Regions from separate parts of the Mesorhizobium sp. M1273 genome, predicted to be linked through region 2. Evidence: predicted binding sites of a transcription regulator. Region 2 holds the regulator's gene; each other region holds the start of a gene.

Region 1 (8,105 bases), on a different contig from region 2:
GGACGATGCCGATGATGGCTGCACGCGAGGCCGGGCGGCCGCGCAGCGCGGTCAACCGGGTGGCGATCTTCACGGCCGACAGTCCGCTCGTCAGCCAGTTCTCGATTTGTTCCAGTTCCGAGGCGGAATAGCGGGCGGCCATGATGTTTCATTCCCTGCAAAAATGGTTGTGTGCGGCGCCGGCTTCGCCGGTCTCAGGCTCGAAAGCCGGTCAGCCTTCGCGTGGTCTGCTGCGATCGCGCTTCATCTCGGCCGCCTGCCTTGTTGCGCCGGACACTGCCTTGCCCGTCCGCTCGTCGAAGGCGATGACCGTGCCGTCTTCGGTGCGGATGCAGGAAACCGCGGCTTCCGCATTGCCGGCCGGCAGGCAATTCGTGGCCGGAGTCGTGAGGGGAACGGCTCCGGCCGTTCCGGCCGCTTGCGCTGCCGGATCCGAGGCGCGAGCCTCGGGCATCGTCCCGGCCGGGGAGGAGGACAGCCGCGACGAAGGGGAAAGGGTTGGCACATGCATGGCCTCGGCGATCGGTTGCGCTACCGCCTCCAGGCGAGCGCTGCCGGCGCGCTGAACGGCGGATTCAAGGACCGAAAGCTGGCGAAGCGACTTGTGCATGCCTACATAAGAGCATAACTCAAATTGTAATGCAAGCGATTCTTGCATAGACTAAACCGAATCTTATGCCTCAGATGGAGCCATGGCGAAAACTGCACTGTCGATCAAGGTCGGAGCGGCGATCCGCCGGGCGCGCAAGCAGCGCGGCCTGGTGATGCGTCACATTGCCGAGCACAACGACACCGACGTCGCTGCCGTCGGCAATTGGGAGACCGGGCGCAACCTGCCCAAGACCGAGAACCTTTTGAAGACCGCCGCTTTCCTGCGCGTCGACCCGGTGGCGCTCGGCAAGGGCGAGGTCGTTTTCCTCGAAGATGCCGGACCGGTCGCCGATGCCGAGATCGTCACCGATCCCGGCCCCCTGCCCGCCGGGCCGATGGACATCCAGCTTCTCGGTACCGCCGTCGGCGGCGACGATGGCGACTTCACCTTCAACGGCCAGCCGGCCGGCTATGTCCAGCGGCCGCCGGGGATCCGGCATCTGCGCAATGTGTTTGCGCTGCACGTGCTGAGCGATTCGATGGTGCCGCGCTACGAGCCCGGCGAGATGATCTATTGCGGCGGCCGCGAAGCGTTGCCCGGCGACCATGTGGTGATCGAGACCCTGCCCGAGGAGAACGAGCAAAACGGCAAAGCCTTCATCAAGAAGCTGGTCAAGCGCACCGCCGCCGAGCTGATCGTCGAACAGTACAACCCGCCCAAGACGCTGTCCTTCAACCGCTACGCCATCAAGAACGTCTTCCGCGTCATCCCGCTCAAGGAACTGCTGGGGTATTGAGGCGGGAGCTTTCCCTTCTCCCCTTGTGGGAGAAGGTGGATCGGCGCACAGCGCCGAGCCGGATGAGGGGTGCTGGAAGGAACGCGGCGGAGGAAATGTAGAAGCGTTTTTTAAGCATTTACGCCATCAAGGTAGCGATCCGTCCAACACCCCTCATCCGACCGAGCTTCGCTCGGCCACCTTCTCCCACAAGGGGAGAAGGAAGAACACCGTCCCCGCCCCCCTCAAGCCCGCCTCGACTGCAGCTCTCGACCATTGAGCAGGCGCGCCTCGGCGCGGGTCCGTTGCCGGTCGTCGATGAAGGCGGCCTGGATCGAGACGGCGGCGCCCGGCAGGCCGTCGGCCCGGCAGGCCTTGCAGATCAGGCGCCCCGAAAGTGCGGCCAGCGGTGTCTCCGGCATCACCCCATGCCGCTTGAGCTCGGCCGGCTTCCACCACCTGTTGCGGCCGCAGTCGATGCATTCGACCGCAATCGAGACAACATCGGCGATCGTCGCTTCCTTGCCTGCCAATGCCATGGTTATCCCCATCGTTGTTCCTGCTTTGTTCGCAACATTATCGGATTTTGGAGCGGAGTCGAGTCGGTTCCGCTTACATCAATGTGAAAGTTTGACTTGTTCAATTATTTGAGTTATGCTTATACGTGGCGAGGACTGGAATCGGCGCGAGCAACAGAACCGCAGCCGGCCGGCAGCAAGGGAATGACGATGGACCCAGCCCAGTTCGCCCATGCCTGCGGCTATAGCGGCGACAGCCCGGCCATGCTTGCCGCTTTCGCGGCCATCCGCCAGGACGGCATCCGCAAGGCACGCCAGGGTCATCGCCAGCGCAAGGCGGCGATTGACCGGATGAAGCCGAGCCGCGCTCTGTTCCTGGCGGCGATCCGCCCGGCGCAGTCAGCCGAGGAGGCACTCGAGGATGCCGCCCGCTTCCTGTCGATGTTCCGCAATATGCCGCACTGGCGACAGGAAAGGCGCGCCGCCGACCTCACCCGCGCCAGGCAGCAGCGCCTCTTCGCCCGCTTCTTCCGCCGCTACGGCCACCGCCTCTGGGCGCTCGAGGCGACCTGAAGGCGCGCGGGCCTCCCTTGCAAAACGGATGTTGCGATCGCCGACACCGCGCCGTATGTCTCCGCGCGATGAGCGAGATCGAATTCCGTCGCGCGCAGGCGCCCGACCTGCCGGCGATCGTTGCAATGCTTGCCGACGATGTGCTCGGCGCAGACCGGGAAGACCCGTCCACGCCGCTTGCGCCATCCTATCTCGATGCCTTCAGCGCAATCGATACCGATCCCAACCAGTTGCTGGCCGTCGCGGTCAACGCCGGGCAAGTGGTCGGAACGCTGCAGCTCAGCTTCCTTCCAGGCATTTCGAGAAAAGGCGCCTGGCGCGGCCAGATCGAAGGCGTTCGCGTCGCCCGGCAATGGCGCTCGCGCGGCGTCGGCAAGCTGATGATCGAATGGGCGATTGAAACATGCCGTTCGCGCAATTGCAGCTTCGTCCAGCTCACCACGGACAAAGGTCGACGGGAGGCGCACGCTTTTTACGAGCGCCTCGGCTTCACCGCCAGTCATCTCGGCTACAAGCTGGCGCTGTAGCGCTCGGCTGATTGCCGAAGTCGGCGCTGCCCCTCATCCGCCTGCCGGCACCTTCTCCCCGTATAGCGACGGGGAGAAGGGGCTGTCCGCAACTTCGGCACTTTCCTGCAACGTTAGTGATTGGCGAAACCATCGACGAAAGCGTCCTTCTCCCCGTCACTATACGGGGAGAAGCGCCCGGCAGGGCGATGAGGGGCAGCGCCAACCTGAAGCGATTGCCCCTTCACCTGTCGTCCGCGCTGCTTGACAATCCACCCACAATGTTCTCTTTATGTTCTCACCACAACTCGAGACAATGCGGCGTTCGAACCGCCGCGGGCGAACGGGCCGGATGGAAGCCAACATCCTCCACGCGGATCTGGATGCCTTCTATGCCTCGGTCGAACAGTTGCTCGACCCGGCCTTGCGCGGCAAGCCGATTGCCGTCGGCGGCGGGGTAGTGCTTGCCGCATCCTATGAAGCCAAGGCGTTCGGCGTGCGCGGCGGTATGCCGGGACGGCGGGCGCGGGAACTCTGCCCGCAACTCATTTTCGTCGGCGGCCATTTCAAGGACTACCAGCGGCTGGGCGATGCGGCAATCAAGGTGCTCGGCGATTTCACGCCGGTGGTCGAGCGGATTTCGATCGACGAGGCCTTTGCCGACGTCGCCGGCTGCACCCATTTGTTCGGCTCGCCGGCCGAGATCGCCGGCAGGATCCGCCGCCGCGTGCGGGCCGAGCTCGGCCTGCCGATCTCGGTCGGCGTAGCCCGCACCAAGCATCTGGCCAAGATCGCCTCACAGGTCGCAAAACCGGACGGGCTGGTGGTGGTCGATCCGCGCCACGAGCTGGAGTTCCTGCACCACCTGCCGGTCGAGCTGATGTGGGGCGTCGGCCCGGTCACCAGGCAGCGGCTGGCCGGCATCGGCGTCAACACCATCGGCGAGCTGGCGAAGACCAATGGTGGGGCGCTTGAGCGCCTGCTCGGGCCGGCGGCGGGAGAGAAACTCAACGCGCTGGCGTGGAACCGCGATCCGCGCAAGCTCAAGACGCAGCGCCGGGCGCGCTCGGCGGGTGCGCAGTCGGCGCTTGGCCGAAAACCGGCCGACGAGGAAGTCTTCGTGCCCGCTTTGCTGCATCTGGCCGACAGGGTCGCCACAAGATTGCGGGCGAAATCCCGGCCCGGCCGCACGGTGACGGTTCGCGTCCGCTTTGCCGATTTGCGCTCGGTGACGCGCTCGATCACGCTCGACCAGCCGATATCGGCAACCGCCATGCTGGCCGAGATCGCCGAGGCGCTGGTGCGCAAGGTGCTCATCGACCATCCGCACGAAAAGACAATCTCGCTGCTGGCGATCGCCGTCTCGCATCTGGAGCAGCATGCCGGCCTGCAACTGGAACTGCCGCTCGGGCTCGACGACGACCGCCGCCGCCCCGGCACCAGCAAGGGCGCGGCGCGCTGGACCGCGGACCGCGCCGTCGACAAGATCCGCGACCGCTTCGGCTGGGAGGCGGTGGGCTACGCCTCGGTCGCGCTCGGGCTACAGCGGTCGGTTCCCGACGCGTTTCGCGAGCTGGCCGAAAAGGAACTGTGAGCCTCGATTACACTTTGGTTGCCAAGTCGCCGGAGTGACGTTGAAGGCTGCGCCGTTGTGAATTTATCTTGGACCAGTTCGTCGTGCACCCGTTTGGGTATTAACCAGACAGGGTAGCACCCGCTCGCAAATCCTTCCGCCCTCACTTCGAACGACAGGAGATCGGCATGGGACAGAACGCCGGATATTTCGCACTCATCGTTGCCGGACTGGTGACCAATGCAACGACGCTGGCCAAGCCGCTCAACCCGGACCGGGCGATTCCATCCCTGGGCGATATCAACTCGCCGCTGGCCAGCCCGCTGTTCAAGCAGGTCAAGGCCGGGCCGCTGGCGATAAAGCTTGAGGAAACCACGCTTGCCGATGTCGAAAAAGCCTTCGGCGGAGCGATGCACGATGAAGGTGACGCCGGAGATTCACGCCACTGGCTTTGCTATGCCGGCCCCGACGCCGGCGGATCGCCGTCGATCTTCTGGTTCGTCTCCGGCGAGATGGGCGGCTCCGACCACGGTGTCCTGTCCGTCGCGCTGCAGCCGAACCCGGAAGGCAAGGTGCCGGAAGGATGCGCCGGCGCGCCTGCCAGCCTGACAGCAATTGAACTCGATACGCCCGGCGTCGGAGCGCCGCTGAGCGACGTGGCCGCGAAATTTGGCGCCGCCAAGCCCGATCGTTACGGCCATTTCGGCTTCGCCGCCTCTTATCCTCCTTCGTCTCCCGACCAGAAGGACACCACGGTCACGCAGACGCTCACCTACACAGCCGGGAACGGCAGGATAACCGGCGTGGCGGTGACGCAAGTCACCACCAACTAGGGCGTCCCCGCTCGGTTGGCGAATGGTTCACGTGTGATTGATTCTGCCGCGCCCGAGCCGGGCGGCCTGCTTGCTGGCCACCTCGGTTCTGATGTGCCGCCCGGGCCCGCCTCCTCCTGCAAATGCGACATTCGAGGCGGCCCTGGTCGTCAGACCAAAAGCGTTGCGCCGCCCCAAGCGACCAGGGCGGTGCCGGCCGCACGGCCAACCCATGGGCCGGCAGGAAACACCGGTTCGACGAGAACCTGCGAAAGTCCGGAAATGACCCAGAAGCGGGCGGTCGGCAGCGATCCGAGCAGCAACGATTTTGGCAGGACCGGAAATCGGCATGGAATGCTGCAATCATCATCATGTCCCGTCCAAGTTGTGGACAGTTCCTTCTCAAAGGCGCACTCTTAGCATGCGAAACGCGAGCTGGCGTTTCGTGCAACGCTTCACATGCTTGACTTGCGTCGGTGATTATCTGACCTACCCGGATACTTCCGGGTGGGCAGATCTCACATTGTGTCGCCTATCCGTGATCAGGCTACGGCCTAAGGCACGTTGCAGCCCGTTCCGGATCAACTGGGAGGTAAACAACATGCCTGATTTTCAGCGCAGAGAACTTCTTGTTCAAGGAAGCGCGGCTCTTGCCGCAATTGCTGCTCTCTATACCTCGCGCCGGGCTTACGCTTTTCCAACACGGCCGAACGAGGAAGTTATTCGATGGCTGGATCAGCCGACCGAAAATCCCGATCCGGTGGGTATCCAGAAGCAGCTTGTCTGGGAGGATTTGGATAGCTGGATAACGCCAAACGACAAGTTCTTCAGCATCTCGCATTTCAACCGACCAACGATCGACGAGAAGACATGGTCGATGGAAATCGGAGGCCTGGTTAAGAAGCCCCTGGAGTTAACGCTCGCCGACATCAGGGCGCGACCGCGGCAGGAGGTCGTTTTCACAGTGGAATGCTCGGGCAACCACGGGTTTCCCTTTTTCACCGGCGGCATCGGCAATGCTCGCTGGGCAGGGACGCCGCTCGCCCCGATCCTCGAGGAAGCCGGCGTTCTGGAGAAGGGCATCGAGGTCGTCTTTTTCGGTACCGACACAGGCGAGATCCCGATACGCGACGTCAAGATGCGGCAGAACTTCGCTCGTAGCATGTCGCTCGCCGACGCGATGAACCCCGACAATCTCCTCTGCTATGAAATGAACGGGGCCGCCTTGCCGGCGCCCAATGGCTTCCCGGTACGGCTCATTGCGCCAGGCTGGTACGGGATCGCCAACGTCAAGTGGCTAAAGCGCATCGAGGTTCGCGATACGCGGTTCATGAGCCTTCTGATGGCCCGTGACTATGTCACCATCCGGGAGGAGGACCACAACGGCGAGACCGTATGGGCCGAGACGTCAGTCGGGCGAGCGCTGATAAAGTCCGCGCCTGCGAAGGTTACCCGGAAAGATTCAGATTACCGCATCGTTGGGGCAGCCTGGGGGGCGCCGATCGACCGGGTCGAAGTGCAAATCGATCAAGGGCCTTGGATACCAGCGACCATTGACCACAGTGAGGAGGCCGAACACGCCTGGAAAATATGGTCCCTGGCTTGGGCAAATCCCTCTCCTGGAGAACACACGGTGACCTCGCGCGCGGTCAGCACCACGGGACAAGTTCAACCGGCGATGGACGATCCCTTGATAGCCAAGAAACACACATACTGGGAAAGCAATGGCCAGGTGACGCGCCGCGTGCGTATCGGCTAGAGGATTCTGCCGCCAAATGGAGTCATGTGGCGTCCGCATAAATGCGGCAAAACAGATAGTTAGAGCGGTTCCGGTTCTGAGAGAACCGGAACCGCTCCAAGAACGTGCTGCCATGTGGCAATTGCGTTTGGGTCAAACAGGAAGAGGCTGCCTGATCGCCATTTCGCACCATTTCCAGCGCTCTCCTCACCCCTCCACGGCCCTGATCTCCGCGTCGACCAGGCACCAGGGCGCATAGCGGAAGTCGCGGATCTGGATGACCTGATCGTTCCGCCACTCGACCAGAATGAAGCCGCGCACCGCGCCGTCGGCCGCTTGCGGGTGGCGGATCAGGATCGCCGGCCTGCCGTCGACGAAGCCGAGCGACAATGTCCAGTCGCTGATACGGGCATAATTGCCGAAATAGGTCGACACCTCGGCCTTGCCGCGCAGGCGGACGCGGTTGACGACGTCGAGCCGGACGTCCTCGGCGATCAGTGCCCTGACCGCGTCGAAGTCGCGCGCGTTGAACAGGTCGACATAGCGCCGCAGCCGGCGCTCGTCATCGGCGTCGAGCCTCGGCGCGAGCGCCTGTTCGGGCTGCAGCGCCAGCTGCTTGAGCTGCGCCCGCCCGCGATGCAGCGCGGCCTTGGTGGCGGCGAGCGTCGTGCCGGTCACCTCGCAGGTCTCATGCAGGCTGAGGCCGAGCACGTCGACCAGGATCACAGCGCTGCGCTGCGGCACCGAAAGCTGCATGAAGGAGCGCAGGCCGGTCTGGGCGGCGAGCCGGCTGTCGGCGCTGCCGGAGGGATCCTCGATGACGCTCATGTCGGCCTCGGTCATGCGCGACCTTTCCCGATTGCGCCGCCGCAGATGATCCTGCGCGGCATTGTGGGCGATGCGAAACAGCCATTACTCCGGCCGTTCGACCATCGCACCGCCGTCGATCGCCTGCAGCGCCTTGATCAGCACCTCCTGGACGATGTCCTCGCCGTCGATCACCGAGCCGGCCATGCGT
Region 2 (8,105 bases):
CGCCACCGGCGACGAATTACTGCCGCCGGGCAGCGATCTTGGCCCCGACCAGATCATCTCCTCCAACGCCTATGGTGTCGCCGCTGCCGCACAGTCGGTCGGTGCGCGCGCGCTCGACCTTGGCATCGCGCCGGACCGCAGGGAGGCGATCGCTGCGCTGGTTGAAAAGGCCGTGAAGGCTGGCGCGAACGTCATCGTCACGCTGGGCGGTGCCTCGGTCGGTGACCACGACTTCGTCCATGACGTGCTGACCGGGCAAGGCATGACGCTCGATTTCTGGAAGATCGCCATGCGGCCGGGCAAGCCACTGATGTTCGGGCGGCTGGGAGACATTCGCTGCATCGGCCTGCCCGGCAATCCGGTGGCAAGCCTGGTCTGCACTCAGCTCTTCCTGAAGCCGCTGCTGGCGCGGCTCGGCGGCCGCGCCTTTCAGCAGGATATACGTCGGGCACGGCTCGGTGCCGCCATGCCGGCCAACGATCTCAGGCAAGATTATCTGCGGGCTGTTGTCATAGATGACGCCGGTACGCTCGTGGCGACGCCGTTCGGCATCCAGGACTCCTCGATGCTGAAAATGCTGGCCGATGCCGACGGGCTGATCGTTCGCGCGCCGTTCGCGCCTGCCGCGGCGGCGGGCTCCCCCTGCGACGTACTGATGCTACGCTGAACCTGCCTCACTCCGAAATCAAGGTCCGGGTCAGCGGATGGTCTGGATCGGCCAAACCGTCGATGATGTTGAAATGATGCCGGTCAGGCTCGACCACCGAGCTGGTCGCGGTACCCAGGCCGATCCAGATGTTGGCCAGCAACGCGCTCTGACGCAGGAATTCGGCGCGCTCGCCGCCGCCGGCCCAGCAGGTCAGGCGGGCCTTGTCCATCGGGCGCAGCAGCACCGGACTTTCGGCCTGCGCCTCGGCCTCATCGATCGCCAGCGTCTCGTTCATGCCGGTGCGCATGATCGGGCGCAAATCGTGCACCCCCGAGATCGACACCACATGACGAACGCGCCGGACCACTTCGGTCGCCAGCGGCGTCGTCGCCGTAACCATCCGGCTAACAAGATGGCCGCCGGCCGAGTGCCCGGTCAGCATCAGCGGCCCTGCAACCATCGCCGCCGCCTTGCCGATCGCCGCGCCGACTTCCTTGACGATGCCGCCAATGCGTATCTGCGGACAGAGCGTGTAGGACGGCATCGCCACCGCATAGCCGCGATCAACAGGGCCAGCGGCAAGATGCGACCAGAAATTCTTGTCGAATTCCATCCAGTAGCCGCCATGAACGAACACCACGAGTCCCTTGGGCTTGATGGCCGGCAGGAAAAGATCGAGCCGGTTGCGTGGGTTGTCGCCATAGGCCATGTCGAGCCGCGCCCTGCCCTCGGTCGAAAGCACGTCGCGGAAAACCCGCGCGGGCTCGATCCAGGCCGCCGGCCAGCGATCGCTGCCGGCTATGTTGGCGCCGTTGGCATAGGCGTTGTCCCAATCGGCAATGTGACGTTCGAACACCCTGCGCCCTCCCTGGCATATGGCCTTGCAACGTAGCCGTAAGCATCGCGCGGCGCGTCGTCGCCAGCCTCACGATTCCAGCTCTCGCATCAATCTCAAGTGACAGCTGCTTTGATGGCGAAGCGCGCATCCTTCCACGCACCGGTGTGCAGGATGTCCTCAAGCACTTTGACGGCCTGCCAGACATCGGCATAGCCGATATAGAGCGGGGTGAAGCCGAAGCGCATGGTCGATGGCGCGCGAAAATCGCCGATCACGCCACGTTCGATCAGCGCGCGCATGACCTGGTAGCCATGCTCATGCATGAATGAAATCTGGCTGCCGCGTTTTTCCCCATCGCGCGTGCTTTCGAGCGTGAGCCCGTACGTGCCGCACTTTGCCTCGACAAGCTCGATGAACAGATCCGCCAGCGCGATGCTCTTCTTGCGCACCGCCGTCATGTCGACATCGTTCCAGATGTCGAGCGCGCCCTTCAGCGTGCGCATCGACAAGACCGGCTGCGTGCCGCACAGAAACCGGCGGATGCCGGTGCCGGCCGCATAGCCTGGCTCGAATGCGAAGGGCCGTGCATGGCCCCACCAGCCGGTGAGCGGCTGCTGGATGTCGGAAAGATGCCGCTCAGCCGCATAGATGAAGGCAGGCGCGCCCGGGCCGCCATTCAGATATTTGTAGGTGCAGCCAACGGCAAAATCGGCGTTTGCCTTGTCGAGTTCGACTGGCATCGCGCCGGCGGTGTGGCAGAGATCCCAGACGATCATCGCCCCGGCTTCCTGAGCCCTGCGCGTCAGCGCCGGCATGTCGCGCAGTTCGCCCGACTTATAGTTGACGTGGTTGACCAGCACCACAGCGGTGCGTTCGTCGATCAGCTCTTCGATGGTCGGCGCGTCGACTCCCGAGAGGCGCAGCAGCGTATCTTTTCGCGTCGAAACCACACCCTCGGCCATGTAGAGGTCCGTCGGAAAACTATCGCCCTCGGCGACGATGACCTGCCGCTCCGGTCGCATGGCCATGGCGGCGTGCAGCAGCTTGTAGATATTGACCGATGTCGTGTCGCAGACCACTGTCTGGCCGGCCGCGGCCCCGATCAGGCGCCCGAGCTGGTCGCCAAGTTCAAGCGGCATGTTGAACCAGCCGGCCGTGTTCCATGCGCGGATGAGATCATGCGACCATTCTTCGGTCGCGGCTTTGTGCAGTTCATCGAAAGCGGCACGTGAAGCAGCTCCTAGCGAATTGCCGTCGAGATAGATCACTCCTTGCGGCAACACAAAGCGGTCGCGCATCGCGCGCAGCGGATCCGCGGCATCCATCGCCTTTATGGCCACGAGATCGGGAATTCCTGTCATGATTTGTCTGCTCCCCCAAGATCCAACGCAACGCCGGACACGCATCGACTGTTCTTCCATTACCTGGTTGCGCGCAGCAAGGCTCCACCGGCGAGAAGCAGCCTGACCAGGCGGTGGAAACCGGGACTTAACCCGAGGTTGGCGTTTTGAGTTCGTTTCGTTCACGGTGCATTGACCAAACCGCACAGTCGATACGGGTTCAATTCCGTGCCTTTTGCCGACCGACGGCCGATGCCAGTGCCGCCTTCTAGGAGGCCAGAAGGGCGCAAACGAAAGCAGAATCAAGGCGATGAGGCTCGCGGCGGTGAAAATGCGGTACGCCGGTAGGGGACGTCGTTTGTTTCCCGAGCCTTAACGCATTCATTAAACTTTAAACAGTTGCGGAACACAACTGGAACAGATAGTGTTTGTTCTGGGTTTGTTTTTCTGATTCTGTTGGGGGTCGCTATGCTGACACGCAAACAACACGAACTGCTTATGTTCATCCACGAAAGGTTGAAGGAAAGCGGTATCCCGCCTTCATTCGACGAGATGAAGGAAGCGCTCGACCTGGCTTCCAAATCCGGAATCCACCGGCTGATTACGGCGCTGGAGGAGCGCGGCTTCATTCGCCGTTTGCCCAACCGGGCCCGTGCGCTGGAGGTGCTACGCCTGCCTGACTCGATCGCCCCCGGCCTCAATGCGGCACGCAAGTTCTCGCCGAGTGTCATCCAGGGCAGTCTTGGGCAAGGCGCCCCTCGGCAAGGCAAGCCGACATCGTCGCGCGTGCCCGCAGCCGGAAATGACGACGATGTCGTCGCCGCCGTTTCGATCCCGGTGATGGGCCGCATCGCTGCCGGTGTGCCGATCGACGCCATCCAGCACCAGACGCATTCGATTTCGGTGCCGCCGGATATGATCATGGGCGGCGAGCATTATGCGCTTGAGGTCAAAGGCGATTCGATGATCGAGGCCGGCATTTTCGACGGCGACACGGTGATCATCCGCAATGCCGATACGGCGAGCCCCGGTGAGATCGTGGTGGCACTGGTCGACGAGGAGGAAGCGACGCTGAAGCGGTTCCGCCGCAAGGGCGCCTCGATCGCCCTGGAAGCCGCCAATCCGGCCTACGAGACGCGCATCTTCGGACCAGACAGGGTCAAGGTGCAGGGCAAGCTCGTCGGACTGATCCGCCGCTACTGAGCTCCGCCCTTGGCGCCGGCTTTGGGGTTGTCGGCCCGGCGGTATGGCGGCAGGCCCCGTGCCGCGCGTGAAAATTTCCGCTGCACGTGCCAGGGCCGGTATGATTTTTCGACGGCGAAGCGGATCTCGGCGCGTGTTGCCGCTTGTGGATCGAAATAGACGGCGGCACTTCCCGCGCGCGCCAGTTGCCGTTTGGTGACGACGAGGACCAGCCGGTCGTAGTAGCAGGGGTTATGGGCGGTGGCGTCGTCGATGACGATCAAGCTGGCAAAGGCGCAGGCTGGCCGCGCAGTATCGCGGTCCTTGGCTTGCGCGATGATCGCGCCGGATGGATGCCTGGCAAGGCAGAGGCCGTCCGTGCAAATGAACGGCATGCCCGGCGGTAGGTCGGCCGGATCGGCAATGTCGAATTGCGGGTCGTTCTTTCCAGGTGTTTCCGGCGCGACGATAGCCTCTGATGTGAGCGCGCGTTTCCAGTTGTCGATGGTGAACTCATTCGGGCGTGCCCGGTTGACCGCGAGTTCACCGCTGCCGATCGGCAGCGCGACCAGCCGTGCGTCCTCCGAGACCAATACGTCGGGTATGCGTGTCTGCGTTGTCGTCAGCAAGCCGGCGAGCGCAAAAGGAAGTGCCGCCAGCCGCAACCACGTCGTCGCCATGCTGGCAATGACGAGGGCGATCGTCACCAGAAGGACGGATCTCAGCGAAATCAGCCCGACCGCATCGATCGGCGAGCGCTCCGAGATCCACCCGGACAGGGCGATCATCGCCGTCAGCCCCTTGCCCATGACATAGAGAAAAGGGCCATCCGCACCGAACGGCATCGCCAGCGCGCTGAGAACGGCGAAGGGCATGACGACCAGTGACACGATGGGCATGATGGCCAGATTGGCGAACAGGCTGAGCGGCGCCACGCGCTGGAAATGCCATATGGCGAAAAGCGCCGTGGCGCTCCCTGCAATGATCGAGGTCATCGCCAGACCGCACATGCCCAGCAGGACCTTTCGAGTGGCAAAGCGTAGCGGCGACTGCCGCGGCGGCGGCGTGGTGGCCCTGCCGGCGCGGTAATCGGACCAGCCTGCGTAGGCGCCGACAAGGGCCGCCGTCGCGGCGAAGGACATCTGGAAACTCGGACCGACCACCTCGTGCGGCGACACCAGGATGACCGCGATGGCCGAGATCGCCAGGTTGCGCATGGTGAGCGCGGCCCGGTCGAACAGCACGGCGATAAGCATCACCGCCAGCATGATGCGTTCGGCCGCCACGACAATGCCGGAAAAGACGAGGTAGGCCGTAATCGAGAAAAGCGCAGCGGCCGCGGCATACTTCTTGACCGGCCGTCGCGATGAGAAATCGGGAAACAGCGCAAAGGCACCCCGCAGCAGCGCCATGATGGTGCCGGCGACCAACGCCATATGCAGCCCCGAGATAGAGATGATGTGGTAGATGCCGGTGCGCCGCATCGCTTCGTTGATCTCCTCGGGAATGCCGGCGCGCACGCCGACGATCAGCGCAGCAGCAATCTCGCCCTCGGCACCGCCGATGCGGCTGCGGATATGGTCGGCGATGGATTCGCGCGCGTCTTCGATCGCGGAAGAAAGCTGCGCGGCAAGCGGCATGCTGCCCGACGACACGACTTTCGGATTGCCGAGAAAAAAGCCGCTGCCGCCGATACCGGCGAAATAGCTGTCGAACGAGAAATCATAGCTGTCGGGCCGCACCGGGCCGGTCGGCGGCAGCAGCCGCACATAGCCGGTGATCTCGGAACCGGCGGTCAGCTCAGCCGGTATCTTCATCGCCGAAACGCGGACCCGTTCCGGCATGTAGCGCAGTGTCGGCCTGGCCGTTGAGATCACATCGATTGTCAGCCTGATGCGGCCGCTCGCCATGGGCTCGTACGATACGACGCGACCCGTCAGCCGCGTCGAGATTTCGGAGCCGAGCATATGCGTTCCGACACGCCATGTTTCGAACTTGGCGGCAAGTACGCCAAGCGCGCAGAGCAGCGCCACCATGAAGCACAGGCGCGCCCTGGGCCATGACCGCGAGACGACGGCACAAAGGGTCGCGAGGAGCGCGATTGCGATCGGCTGTGGAAAGGCCGGCTCCACCGACAGCCCGAAATAAACGACCACCCCGCATGCGAGGAACACCGGCACCAGCAGGAAGGCGATGCCGCGGTCGAGTTCCAGACCGGCCGCTGTGGTTACGCTGTTGCGGATACGGGACGGTGACGGGAGGCGGAAACGCCTGCGCAGGCGTACGATAGGCTCGCCCGCGGGCACGAGAACCGTTGCTGGGTCGCTGGCCGGCAGCGACGGAGCATCGAAGCGCGGAGCAGGTAGCAATGCCGGTGCCGGCAGGACAGGCGGGGGAGCGGCAAACAGCAAGCGTTCGCTGACGTCGCTGCCAACGTCCTCGCCCTCGCCCGCACCACGGCCTCGCACAGCCGTCGGGTCTGCCCCTTGCGCCCTCGACCTCCTATGCTACATGAACGCGCAACGCGCGAAAGTCCGCAAACCCACTTCCTTCGCCCGCCTGAGAGTTCCATGCCCGATAAGGTCGTCACCCGTTTTGCCCCCTCGCCCACCGGCTATCTGCACATTGGCGGCGCGCGCACGGCGCTGTTCAACTGGCTGTACGCCAAGCACACGGGCGGCACGATGCTGCTGCGTATAGAGGATACCGACCGTGAGCGGTCGACGGATGCGGCGACGGCAGCCATTCTCGACGGGCTTTCCTGGCTCGGACTCACCTGGGACGGCGCGCCTGTCTCGCAGTTCGAGCGCGCGCCGCGCCATCGCGAGGTGGCCGAGGAGCTGGTGCGCGTGGGCAAGGCCTATTACTGCTACGCGACGCCGGCGGAGCTGGAGGCGATGCGCGAGGCAGCGCGAGCCAAGGGGCTTCCGCCCCGCTATGATGGGCGCTGGCGCGACCGCGACCCGTCGGAGGCGCCGCCCGGCGCCAAGGGGGCGATCCGCATCAAGGCGCCGACAGACGGCGAGACGGTGGTGCATGACCGCGTCCAGGGCGACGTGCGCTTTCCCAACAAGGATCTCGACGATTTCATTATTCTGCGCTCGGACGGCAATCCCACCTACATGCATGCCGTCGTCGTCGACGATCACGACATGGGCATCACCCACATCATCCGCGGCGACGATCATTTGACCAACGCCGCACGCCAGACCGTAATCTATCACGCCATGGGCTGGGAGGTGCCGTCGATGTCGCATATCCCGTTGATCCACGGTGCCGACGGCGCCAAGCTGTCGAAGCGGCACGGTGCGCTTGGCGTCGAAGCCTATCGCGCCATGGGCTACCTGCCGGAGGCGCTGCTCAACTATCTGGCGAGGCTTGGCTGGAGCCACGGCGACGATGAGATCATGTCGATCGCCGACATGATTACATGGTTCGACATTGGCGACGTCAACAAGGGCGCCGCCCGTTTCGACTTCGCCAAGCTCGAGGCGCTTAACGGCGTGCATATGCGCCGGATGAACGACGCGGCGCTGCTCGACATCTTCATCGCCACTCTGCCCTATCTAGAAGGCGGCCCGGCAATCGCCGCTCGCCTCGACGACAGACGCAGGGCGCAACTGCTTGCCGCGTTGCCGGGCCTGAAGGAGCGCGCCAAAACGCTGGTCGAACTTGTCGAAGGGGCTGCATTCCTTTTCGTCGAACGGCCGCTGCCGGTCGACGAGAAGGCGGCGGCGCTGCTCAGCGGTGAGGCACGCGCGATCCTGCGGGGCGCTCATGCGGCACTAGCCACGGTTTCGGGGTGGTCTGCCGCCTCAGCCGAAGCCGCGATCCGCGACTATGCGCAGGCCGCCGGCTACAAACTCGGCGCCGTGGCCCAACCTTTGCGCGCCGCGCTCACCGGCAAAAGTACCTCGCCAGGTGTCTTTGATGTGCTTGCCGTGCTTGGCCGCGAGGAAAGCCTGGCGCGGATCGCTGATCAAATCGATTAGCAAACTGGCCCAAGAAGATTGGCATTGAAAGGTGTGTTTCGCAGTGCAACATTGGGTCTTGGCCTAATCTGCCGCGCAGATTCAATTGCGGGCGCAAATGTGCG
Region 3 (8,105 bases), on a different contig from region 2:
GTTGAGGAAGCGCAGCCGCTCTCGGATTTCCTTGAGCACGCGCACCGCAATCTCGTTCTGCTTGTCGTTGAGCGAAGCGGGCAGATCGGTGAACCACTGGTCGGCCTTGCGGATGGACAGCTCGGTGACCTCGCCAATGTGCTTGCCGGCGATCTTGACCGCGAGCGCCTCGGGCTTCAGCCGATAGCCGCGGCAGGCCGGGCAGGGCGTGGCCGACATGAAGCGCTCGATCTCCTCGCGCATCCAGGCGGATTCGGTTTCCTTCCAGCGGCGCTCGAGATTGGGGATGACGCCCTCGAAGGTTTTCGTCGTTTTGTAGGAGCGCAGACCGTCATCATAATGGAAGGTGATTTCGCGCTCGCCGGTGCCGTGCAGGACGGCTTGCCTTGCCTCCTCGCTCAAATCCTTGAACTTGTCGCCGAGCTTGAAGCCATAGGCAATGCCCAGCGCTTCCAGCGTCTGCGCATAATAGGGCGAGGTCGACTTCGCCCACGGGCTGACGGCGCCGGCGCGCAGCGAGACATTCTCGTCGGGCACGACCAGGCTGGCGTCGATGGCGCGTTGGCTGCCGAGCCCGTCGCAGGTCGGGCAGGCGCCGAACGGATTGTTGAAGGAGAACAGCCTGGGCTCGATCTCGGGAATGGTGAAGCCGGACACCGGGCAGGCGAACTTTTCCGAGAACAGCATGCGTTCATGCGTCTCGTTCTTCGATTTGTTGACCGAATCCTCGCCGGTCTGGCTGGCGTCGAGCGGCTTGTCGGCAAATTCCGCCACCGCCAGCCCGTCGGCCAGCTTCAGCGCGGTCTCGATGGAATCGGCGAGCCGCGTCGCCAGATCGCCGCGCACGACGATGCGGTCGACGACGACGTCGATGTCGTGCTTGTACTTCTTGTCCAGCGCCGGCACGTCGGCGATCTCATAGAAGACGCCATCGACTTTGACGCGCTGAAAACCCTTCTTCTGCAGCTCCAGCAGTTCCTTGCGGTACTCGCCTTTGCGGCCGCGCACCATCGGCGCCAGAATGAACAGCCGGGTGCCTTCCTCGACAGCAAGCACCCGGTCGACCATCTGCGAAACCGTCTGGCTCTCGATCGGCAGGCCGGTGGCCGGTGAATAGGGTACACCGACGCGGGCGAACAAAAGCCGCATATAATCGTAGATCTCGGTGACGGTGCCGACCGTCGAACGTGGGTTCTTCGAGGTGGTCTTCTGCTCGATGGAAATGGCCGGCGACAGGCCGTCGATCTGGTCGACGTCCGGCTTCTGCATCATTTCGAGGAATTGCCGTGCATAGGCCGAAAGGCTCTCGACATAGCGGCGCTGGCCCTCGGCGTAGATGGTGTCGAAGGCAAGCGACGACTTGCCCGACCCCGACAGGCCGGTCATGACGATCAGGCTGTCACGCGGCAGGTCGAGATCGACATTCTTCAGATTATGTTCGCGTGCCCCGCGAATGGAGAGATATTTATGGTCGGCCATCGCCGGTCGCCGCCTCAGAATCTGGAATTCGTGGGATGGGCGGGTTTTCCCGACCACCCCCTATGTAGGTAATTTCGCCGCCTTTTCGAGAGACGCCACAACTCTCGACCAAAGCGTTTAACCGCCTTTCGCGCGAACGGGCAAGCGGAAAGAACAAAGGCCGAACACGCTCCTGACAAAAGCTGCCCGTGAGGCCGGCTTCACAAAGCGTCTCGCGATCACATTTTTCGGCAACCCGGCTATTCAAGGTTGACGTCCCCGCGTCATGGGGGCAGAATCCAATTGTCAACGAAGCCGGCCGTCTTTCGATGGCCTCGCGGCCTGGGGCTAGCCTGCGAGACGCCGCGGGTTATGCGATGAGCGCTTCGACGACAGTCGCAACGAACAGAAGGAGAGCAGAGGCATGACTCCACCGGATTGTTCCTTGAGGCTCCACGTGTCGCTGGAGCCGCGGCAGGTATAAGTAGCCAGGTCAGGCGTTTAGCGCTACCTGCCCACGTTGACCTGCCGATCCCCACAACAATCAGAGACTGCTAGTCGGATCGTCGGCTGAACGCCGCGAAGCATCCGAAGTAAAAAGCCGGCAGTACACTCCCGGCAATTTGGATTTCAGATCCAAGAAGCCCCGTCAGTTGCAAAAGCAATGGCGGGGCTGTTCGTTTGAAGCGCAATGTTTGCGGTTCACACTAGGCGAACTTAGCGGCTGGAGGGCCTGATCCCGCCGGTAGCGACATCGATGGTGATGCTACCGGAAATCCGAACGTCGGTATCGCCAATCTTGAAGGTGCCGTTGCCGCTGCCTGGAGCCATATCGTCAGGCTCAGGCCGCGGCGCTGGCTCGGCGATGCGATAATCGCTGGTCACACCGGGCAGGGCGCCCTTTTGCGAAGACATCGAATTATCTTGGGCAAGTGCCATACCCACCAGCATGTTCGTGCCGGCAACGGCAGCGATAGCAAGGCATAACAGGCTGGATGAGCGGCTGGCGGTCATCGCCGGACTATAGTGCCGCGATAGCGGCAAGACCAGACCGATGGCGCTGAAATTGCGGGCGCTCAATCTCCTCAGTTCCGTCCGCCGGCCCGGCTCGTTCATGCGGCCTGCTTGCGAGTGTCGAAAACATGGTCGACGAGGCCCCAATCCTTGGCCTCCTGCGCGGTCATGAAAAAGTCGCGGTCGAGCGTGCGTTCCACTTCTTCGTAGGTGCGGCCGCAATGGCGGGCGTAAAGATCGGTCATGCGACGCTTGGTGCGAAGGATGCCCTCGGCATGGCGCTGGATATCGGAGGCTTGGCCCTGGAAACCGCCGAGAGGCTGATGCAGCACGATGCTGGTGTTGGGTAGCGCGATGCGCCGCCCCGGTGTGCCGGCCATCAAAAGGAACGAGGCCATCGAGGCGGCGAAGCCCATACAAACCGTGGAGACCGGGCAGCTGATATACTGCATCGTATCGTAGATGGCGAAACCGCTGGTCACCACGCCGCCGGGCGAGTTGATGTAGAGCGAGACCTCCTTGTCGGGATTGTCGGATTCCAACGACAGAAGCTGGGCGCAGACCAGCGCTGAGGTGCCGTCATCGATCGGGCCGTTGATGAAGACGATGCGCTCGCGCAGCAGCCGCGAAAATATGTCGAAGGCACGTTCGCCGCGGCTCGACTGCTCGATCACCATCGGCACCAGATTGGCAAGGCCGCTCATCGGTTGTCTCCGTTGACTGTTGTCGTTCAGGCCGCGCGCAGGAAGAGGCGCGGGGTGTTTGCGGCGATCTGCTTGTGCCTGGGAGTGCGCGCTTCAAAGGAAAGCCGGCAACCGGCGCCTGCCATCGCGATCCCCGGCACTGCTGCCCGAGCAAAACCATCATGGACGATGCGCAGATGCGTGCCGCCGGAAACGGTGCGGTCGAGCGTAAAGGTGACGATGCTGTCCACTGGGCTGTCGTTCATTGCGCTGTCCAGGGGACCGCCGGGCGGCACCTGCGTATCGCCGGGCGCCGGCCGCTCCCGCCAGGAATAGCGCAGCAGCCGTCCGGGATCCGCGTCGAGGATTTCGCACTCGATCGGCGCATTCGGCGCTTTAAAGGCAAAGCGGTTGCCGATTTCGGGCTTGATGTCGTTCGGCATCATCCAGGCCGCGAGCAGGTCCGGCACCGTCAGCGCCCGCCACACCTTTTCCGGCGGTTCGGGCAGCTCGCACTCGAACTCGATCTTGTCTGCGGCCATTTCGGCGCGTTCTTTGCCTCGGCTGGTCATTGGTCCATATCCTTTAAAACCGTCTTGAACCTTTCGATGCGCTCTGGCCAGAACGCACGGTAGCGTTCGATCCAGCCGAGCAGTGGCGCAAGCCCCTTCGGATCGACGCGGTAATAGGCGTTGCGACCGGCCCGGCGCTCCACCACGAGGCCGGCGCCGCGCAGCACTGCGAGATGTTGCGATACCGCCGGCTGCGATACCGGTATGCCAGTGCGCAGTTCCGACACCGTCATCTCGCCGTCGGCGAGCCGCTCATAGACGGCGCGACGCGTTGGATCCGCCAGTGCCCGAAAAATGTCTGCTTCGATCATACCGAAAGCATAAGTCAATACTTATCTGTTTGGCAAGCCGTGTTTTTTAAGACAGGCGGTATTTTTTAAGACAGGCGAGGTTTTACAAACTCGCTGGAAGCCAGCGTCTCACCATGTCGGGGGATCCGTTGAACGTCGCCTCGAAAACTGGTGACGCGAGCACAGCATGAATATGAAGCAATTCGGAGCCGACGTTTCGGAAGCCATGTTGCCTGTGCGCGGCGACAACAAGCGACTGTCCGGCAGTCAAGACGAGATGCTCTTCGTCGATCCACATCTCGGCCCTGCCAGCGATGACGGTAAGCACTTCCTCGACCGGGTGCCAATGTGTCGGGGCGCCAACCGCCGGTTCGACCCATTGTTCGAATATGCAAAGTTGAGTTGCACCGTTGCGGGCAGAGACATGCATGCGGGTCTTTACTCCCGTCCGCCACTCTTCTTGCGGCTGATCGTCATGCTCGACCATCTTCATGCGTTCGCCTCGATCCCATGGTCTGTGGAAATTCGACGCCAAGACACTACTTCTTACTGACAACTATTGACAGTGCAGGGCCTCTCATATAGAACGAAAAGAGAACAAAAACCTTGTGGGAAAAGGCAGCGACGGCAGGCAGGGATTGTCCATAGCCTGTAAGGTGCGACGACAAAAATTCGGTTTCGGATGAGCGCGGAGAAGTATCATGGCGGGTAGCGTCAACAAGGTCATTCTGGTGGGCAACCTCGGGGCGGACCCTGAAATCCGCCGCCTGAATTCGGGTGACCCGGTCGTCAACATCCGCATCGCGACGTCGGAAAGCTGGCGCGACAAGACGTCCGGAGAGCGCAAGGAAAAGACCGAGTGGCACAACGTCGTGATCTTCAACGACCAGATCGCCAAGGTGGCCGAGCAGTATCTGAAGAAGGGCATGAAGGTCTATGTCGAGGGCCAGCTGCAGACGCGCAAATGGCAGGACCAGACCGGCAATGACCGCTATACGACCGAAATCGTGTTGCAGAAATTCCGCGGCGAGCTGCAGATGCTCGATGCGCGGGGCGAGGGCGGCGGCCAGGTCGGCAACTATGCCGGTGGTGGTGCGAGCCGCGGTTCCGATTTCGGCCAGTCCGGCCCGGGCGAAAGTTTCAATCGCGGTGGCGCCAACAAGGGCGGCGGCGGTGGTTCGTCGCGCGAGCTGGACGACGAAATCCCGTTCTGATTTCTCGGAGCGGACTGCCCTTGCGGCGAAAAGCGCCGGCACCTTGGCCACGAAATGGCGTCCCGAAAATCTGTCTTGGATTTTTGGGACGTTGTGCGTTTGAGCGGTGAAAGGACGTATCAGGTGAAGGCAAGGGTCAAATGGGTCGAGGAGCGCACTTTCGTTGGCGAGTCCGCCAATGGGCACAAGCTGGTGCTAGGCACTGCGTTCGGGCCGGAGGGCAAGACGTCGGGGCCGAGCCCAATGGAACTGGTGCTGATCGGCACTGGCGGCTGCTCGGCCTATGACGTGGTCCATATCCTCGAAAAGGGGCGCGAGGCGGTCGAAGATTGCGTGGTCGAACTCGATGCCGACCGTGCAGAAGCCGATCCCAGGGTGTTCACCCGCATTCACATGCATTTTGTCGTCAAGGGCCGGGCGCTGTCACACGACAAGGTAAAGCGGGCGATCGGGCTTTCGATCGAGAAATACTGCTCGGCCTCGGCAATGATGGCCAAGACTGCCGAGATTACCCACGACTTCGAAGTCATTGAAACGACAGCGAAGTAGGGCTGTCCCTACGTCGCCATCAGCGCCTTGATGCCGTCGGCGACGAACTGTACGGCGAGCGCCGCCAGGATGACGCCGAGCAGCCTTGTCAGGATCGAACGGCCGGTTTGGCCGAGGATACGGTCGATGCGCTCTGACAGCACGAACACCAGGTAGGTGATAACGAGGCAGATGGCGATGATGCCGACAAGGGCTGTCTGCGCGCCCAAACCCTGAAACGAGCTTGAGAGCAGGACGGTCGCCGAAATCGCGCCCGGACCGGCAATAAGCGGGATCGCCAACGGGAAGGCGGCGATGTTGTGGATCATGTCCCTGGTGATGGCGACGTCGCCGATCTTCTCCTTGCGGTCCTGCCGGCGCTCGAACACCATTTCGAAGGCGATGATGAACAGCAGAAAGCCGCCGGCGACGCGGAAGGCCGGCAGAGTGATGCCGAAGACTGACAGGATCGACGCGCCGGCGATTGCGAACAACGCCATTACCAGGAAGGCGATGACCGAGGCGCGCACGGAGACCTGGTTGCGCTCCTCGCGGTTCATGCCGCGGGTCACGGCGAGGAAGAGCGGCGCCAGGCCGGGCGGATCGATCGTCACCAGTATGGTGACGAAGGCGTTGAACAGGCTGTCGAAGCTCGGCATGCTGACCCTCCCCGCCGGCAAAGCCGGATAACGGGATTGGTAGAGCAAAGCAGAGCCAGTGGAAACCGTGCGGATCAGGGACTGACGGCCCGGCGCGCCAGAAACTCGACTTCGAGACGCCAGGTGGCGCCGTCGTCCTGTGAGCGTTCGCCCAGCCAGCGGAACGAATTTTCGGTGATGCGCGAAAAGCTCCAGCGCACAGCAGATCCGGTGCCGCCTGCGCCTTGCTGGATGATGGTGTCGCCCTCGGCACGGCCGAGCTGGCGGCTGTAGTACTGATTGCGCGGATCGCTCCAGAAGATGTGCCAGGCGTCAACGCCGGGATCGTAGACGCGCAACGTCGTGCCATAGAAGGTCCATTTGCCGAGCGAGGGCGAGGGGCCGGCGTCACGGGCAGGCAGGATCCATACGTCCTGGATCGCGCGGCCTTCGAGCACCCAGCCGAAATGCACTTCGCCGCGCCCGGTCAGCACCTGACCGTCCTCGAGATGGCGCGTGGCGTCGAACGTCCAGGCGCCGACGAAGCGGCCATAAAGATTCAGTTTCTCGGCAAGGGCCGGTACGGGCCCATCGCTGTGCAGGACCTTGGCAAAGGAATTGGACATGGCTTCGCTCTCATCTTGTCAGGAGACCGGCAAGCATAGAGGCCGACAGGGGTTCTGCGCTTGGGAAAAGTTGCTATGTTTCGGCGATGACGACGAGCGCGCACAGGCTGGCGTCGGGCCGAGGCTGGCAGGTGTCGGATGTCATCTGCACCGCCAGCGCCGCCGACAGGCCATTCGAGGAGGAGCATCGGGATTTCTGCGTTGCCGCCGTAACCAACGGCACCTTCCGCTATCGTGCGCGCGAGGGCACGGCGATGCTGGCGCCGGGCGCGCTCCTGCTCGGCAATCCCGGCACATGCTACGAATGCGGGCACGAGCATGGCGCCGGCGACCGTTGCCTCTCCTTCCATTTCGGACCGGCCTATATGGAGCGGATCGTCGCCGACGTGCCGGGCGCCAAGACGCTCGATTTCGGAACGCCGCGCCTGCCGCCCTTGCCGGCGCTGGTGCCGCTGCTTGCCGAAGCGGAGGCGGCGCGCGAGATGGCCGACACCGGCGCGTTCGAGGAACTCGCCCTGCGCATTGCCGGTGCCGCGGTAACAGCGGCTTGCAGCGCTACGGATCGGGGACGGACGCCGAGCCGCCGTGACCAGAAGCGTGTCGCCGAAGCGGTGCGGCGCATCGAAGTCGATGCCGACCGGCCGATCTCGCTTGCCGAACTCGCCGACGAGACCGCCACCAGCCCTTACCATTTCCTGCGCACCTTCCGGCACGTTGCCGGTATGACGCCCTACCAATTCCTGCTGAGAGCGCGGCTGCACAGGGCAGCCGTGCGGCTGCGGACGTCGGATCAGACGATTTCGGCGATTGCCTTTTCGGCGGGATTCAACGATCTATCAACCTTCAATCGCCGTTTCCGGCGGCTGATGGGCGAGGCGCCGGGTACTTATCGCGCCCGCCGGCGACGCCCGTGAAAGGGTACACGGCCATATCGTCGCAATTGGTTTATCCTTTTGAATTTGCCGCTAAAAACCACACTGGAAAACTGCCGCGATTGTTGGAGTTTCAGGCTGGCTTCCTATATAAGCACCAAGTGATTCCTGATTAGATTGTGATCCGATTTGACCGACCAAAAGACACCG

The links. The regulator LexA, encoded in region 2, represses DNA repair genes until DNA is damaged. The targets are predictions, from matches to a motif close to TGTTCNNNNTGTGTTCNG.
Region 1: the regulator LexA is predicted to act here: its motif matches at 3,247-3,264, upstream of dinB (DNA polymerase IV).
Region 3: the regulator LexA is predicted to act here: its motif matches at 4,600-4,617, upstream of NKH30_RS20160 (single-stranded DNA-binding protein).

What each region holds. Positions count from the first base shown of each region.
Region 1 is NZ_JAMYLV010000046.1:13,977-22,081, reverse strand. It holds gene NKH30_RS29935 (high mobility group family protein) at 1-142, opposite strand, end outside; gene NKH30_RS29930 (hypothetical protein) at 212-610, opposite strand; gene NKH30_RS29925 (XRE family transcriptional regulator) at 693-1,388, shown strand; gene NKH30_RS29920 (hypothetical protein) at 1,613-1,906, opposite strand; gene NKH30_RS29915 (hypothetical protein) at 2,090-2,458, shown strand; gene NKH30_RS29910 (GNAT family N-acetyltransferase) at 2,527-2,985, shown strand; gene dinB (DNA polymerase IV) at 3,317-4,558, shown strand; gene NKH30_RS29900 (hypothetical protein) at 4,726-5,370, shown strand; gene NKH30_RS29895 (sulfite oxidase) at 5,951-7,108, shown strand; gene NKH30_RS29890 (nuclear transport factor 2 family protein) at 7,295-7,930, opposite strand; gene NKH30_RS29885 (sigma factor) at 8,000-8,105, opposite strand, start outside.
Region 2 is NZ_JAMYLV010000022.1:13,083-21,187, reverse strand. It holds gene NKH30_RS21700 (molybdopterin molybdotransferase MoeA) at 1-667, shown strand, start outside; gene NKH30_RS21695 (hormone-sensitive lipase) at 675-1,505, opposite strand; gene kynU (kynureninase) at 1,601-2,848, opposite strand; gene lexA (transcriptional repressor LexA) at 3,296-4,030, shown strand; gene NKH30_RS21680 (ComEC/Rec2 family competence protein) at 4,024-6,477, opposite strand; gene gltX (glutamate--tRNA ligase) at 6,580-8,001, shown strand.
Region 3 is NZ_JAMYLV010000019.1:44,003-52,107, forward strand. It holds gene uvrA (excinuclease ABC subunit UvrA) at 1-1,479, opposite strand, end outside; gene NKH30_RS20135 (hypothetical protein) at 2,176-2,574, opposite strand; gene NKH30_RS20140 (ATP-dependent Clp protease proteolytic subunit) at 2,571-3,176, opposite strand; gene NKH30_RS20145 (SRPBCC family protein) at 3,203-3,727, opposite strand; gene NKH30_RS20150 (ArsR/SmtB family transcription factor) at 3,724-4,038, opposite strand; gene NKH30_RS20155 (cupin domain-containing protein) at 4,121-4,510, opposite strand; gene NKH30_RS20160 (single-stranded DNA-binding protein) at 4,719-5,231, shown strand; gene NKH30_RS20165 (OsmC family protein) at 5,355-5,780, shown strand; gene NKH30_RS20170 (MarC family protein) at 5,789-6,418, opposite strand; gene NKH30_RS20175 (hypothetical protein) at 6,493-7,023, opposite strand; gene NKH30_RS20180 (helix-turn-helix transcriptional regulator) at 7,110-7,937, shown strand; gene gyrA (DNA gyrase subunit A) at 8,085-8,105, shown strand, end outside.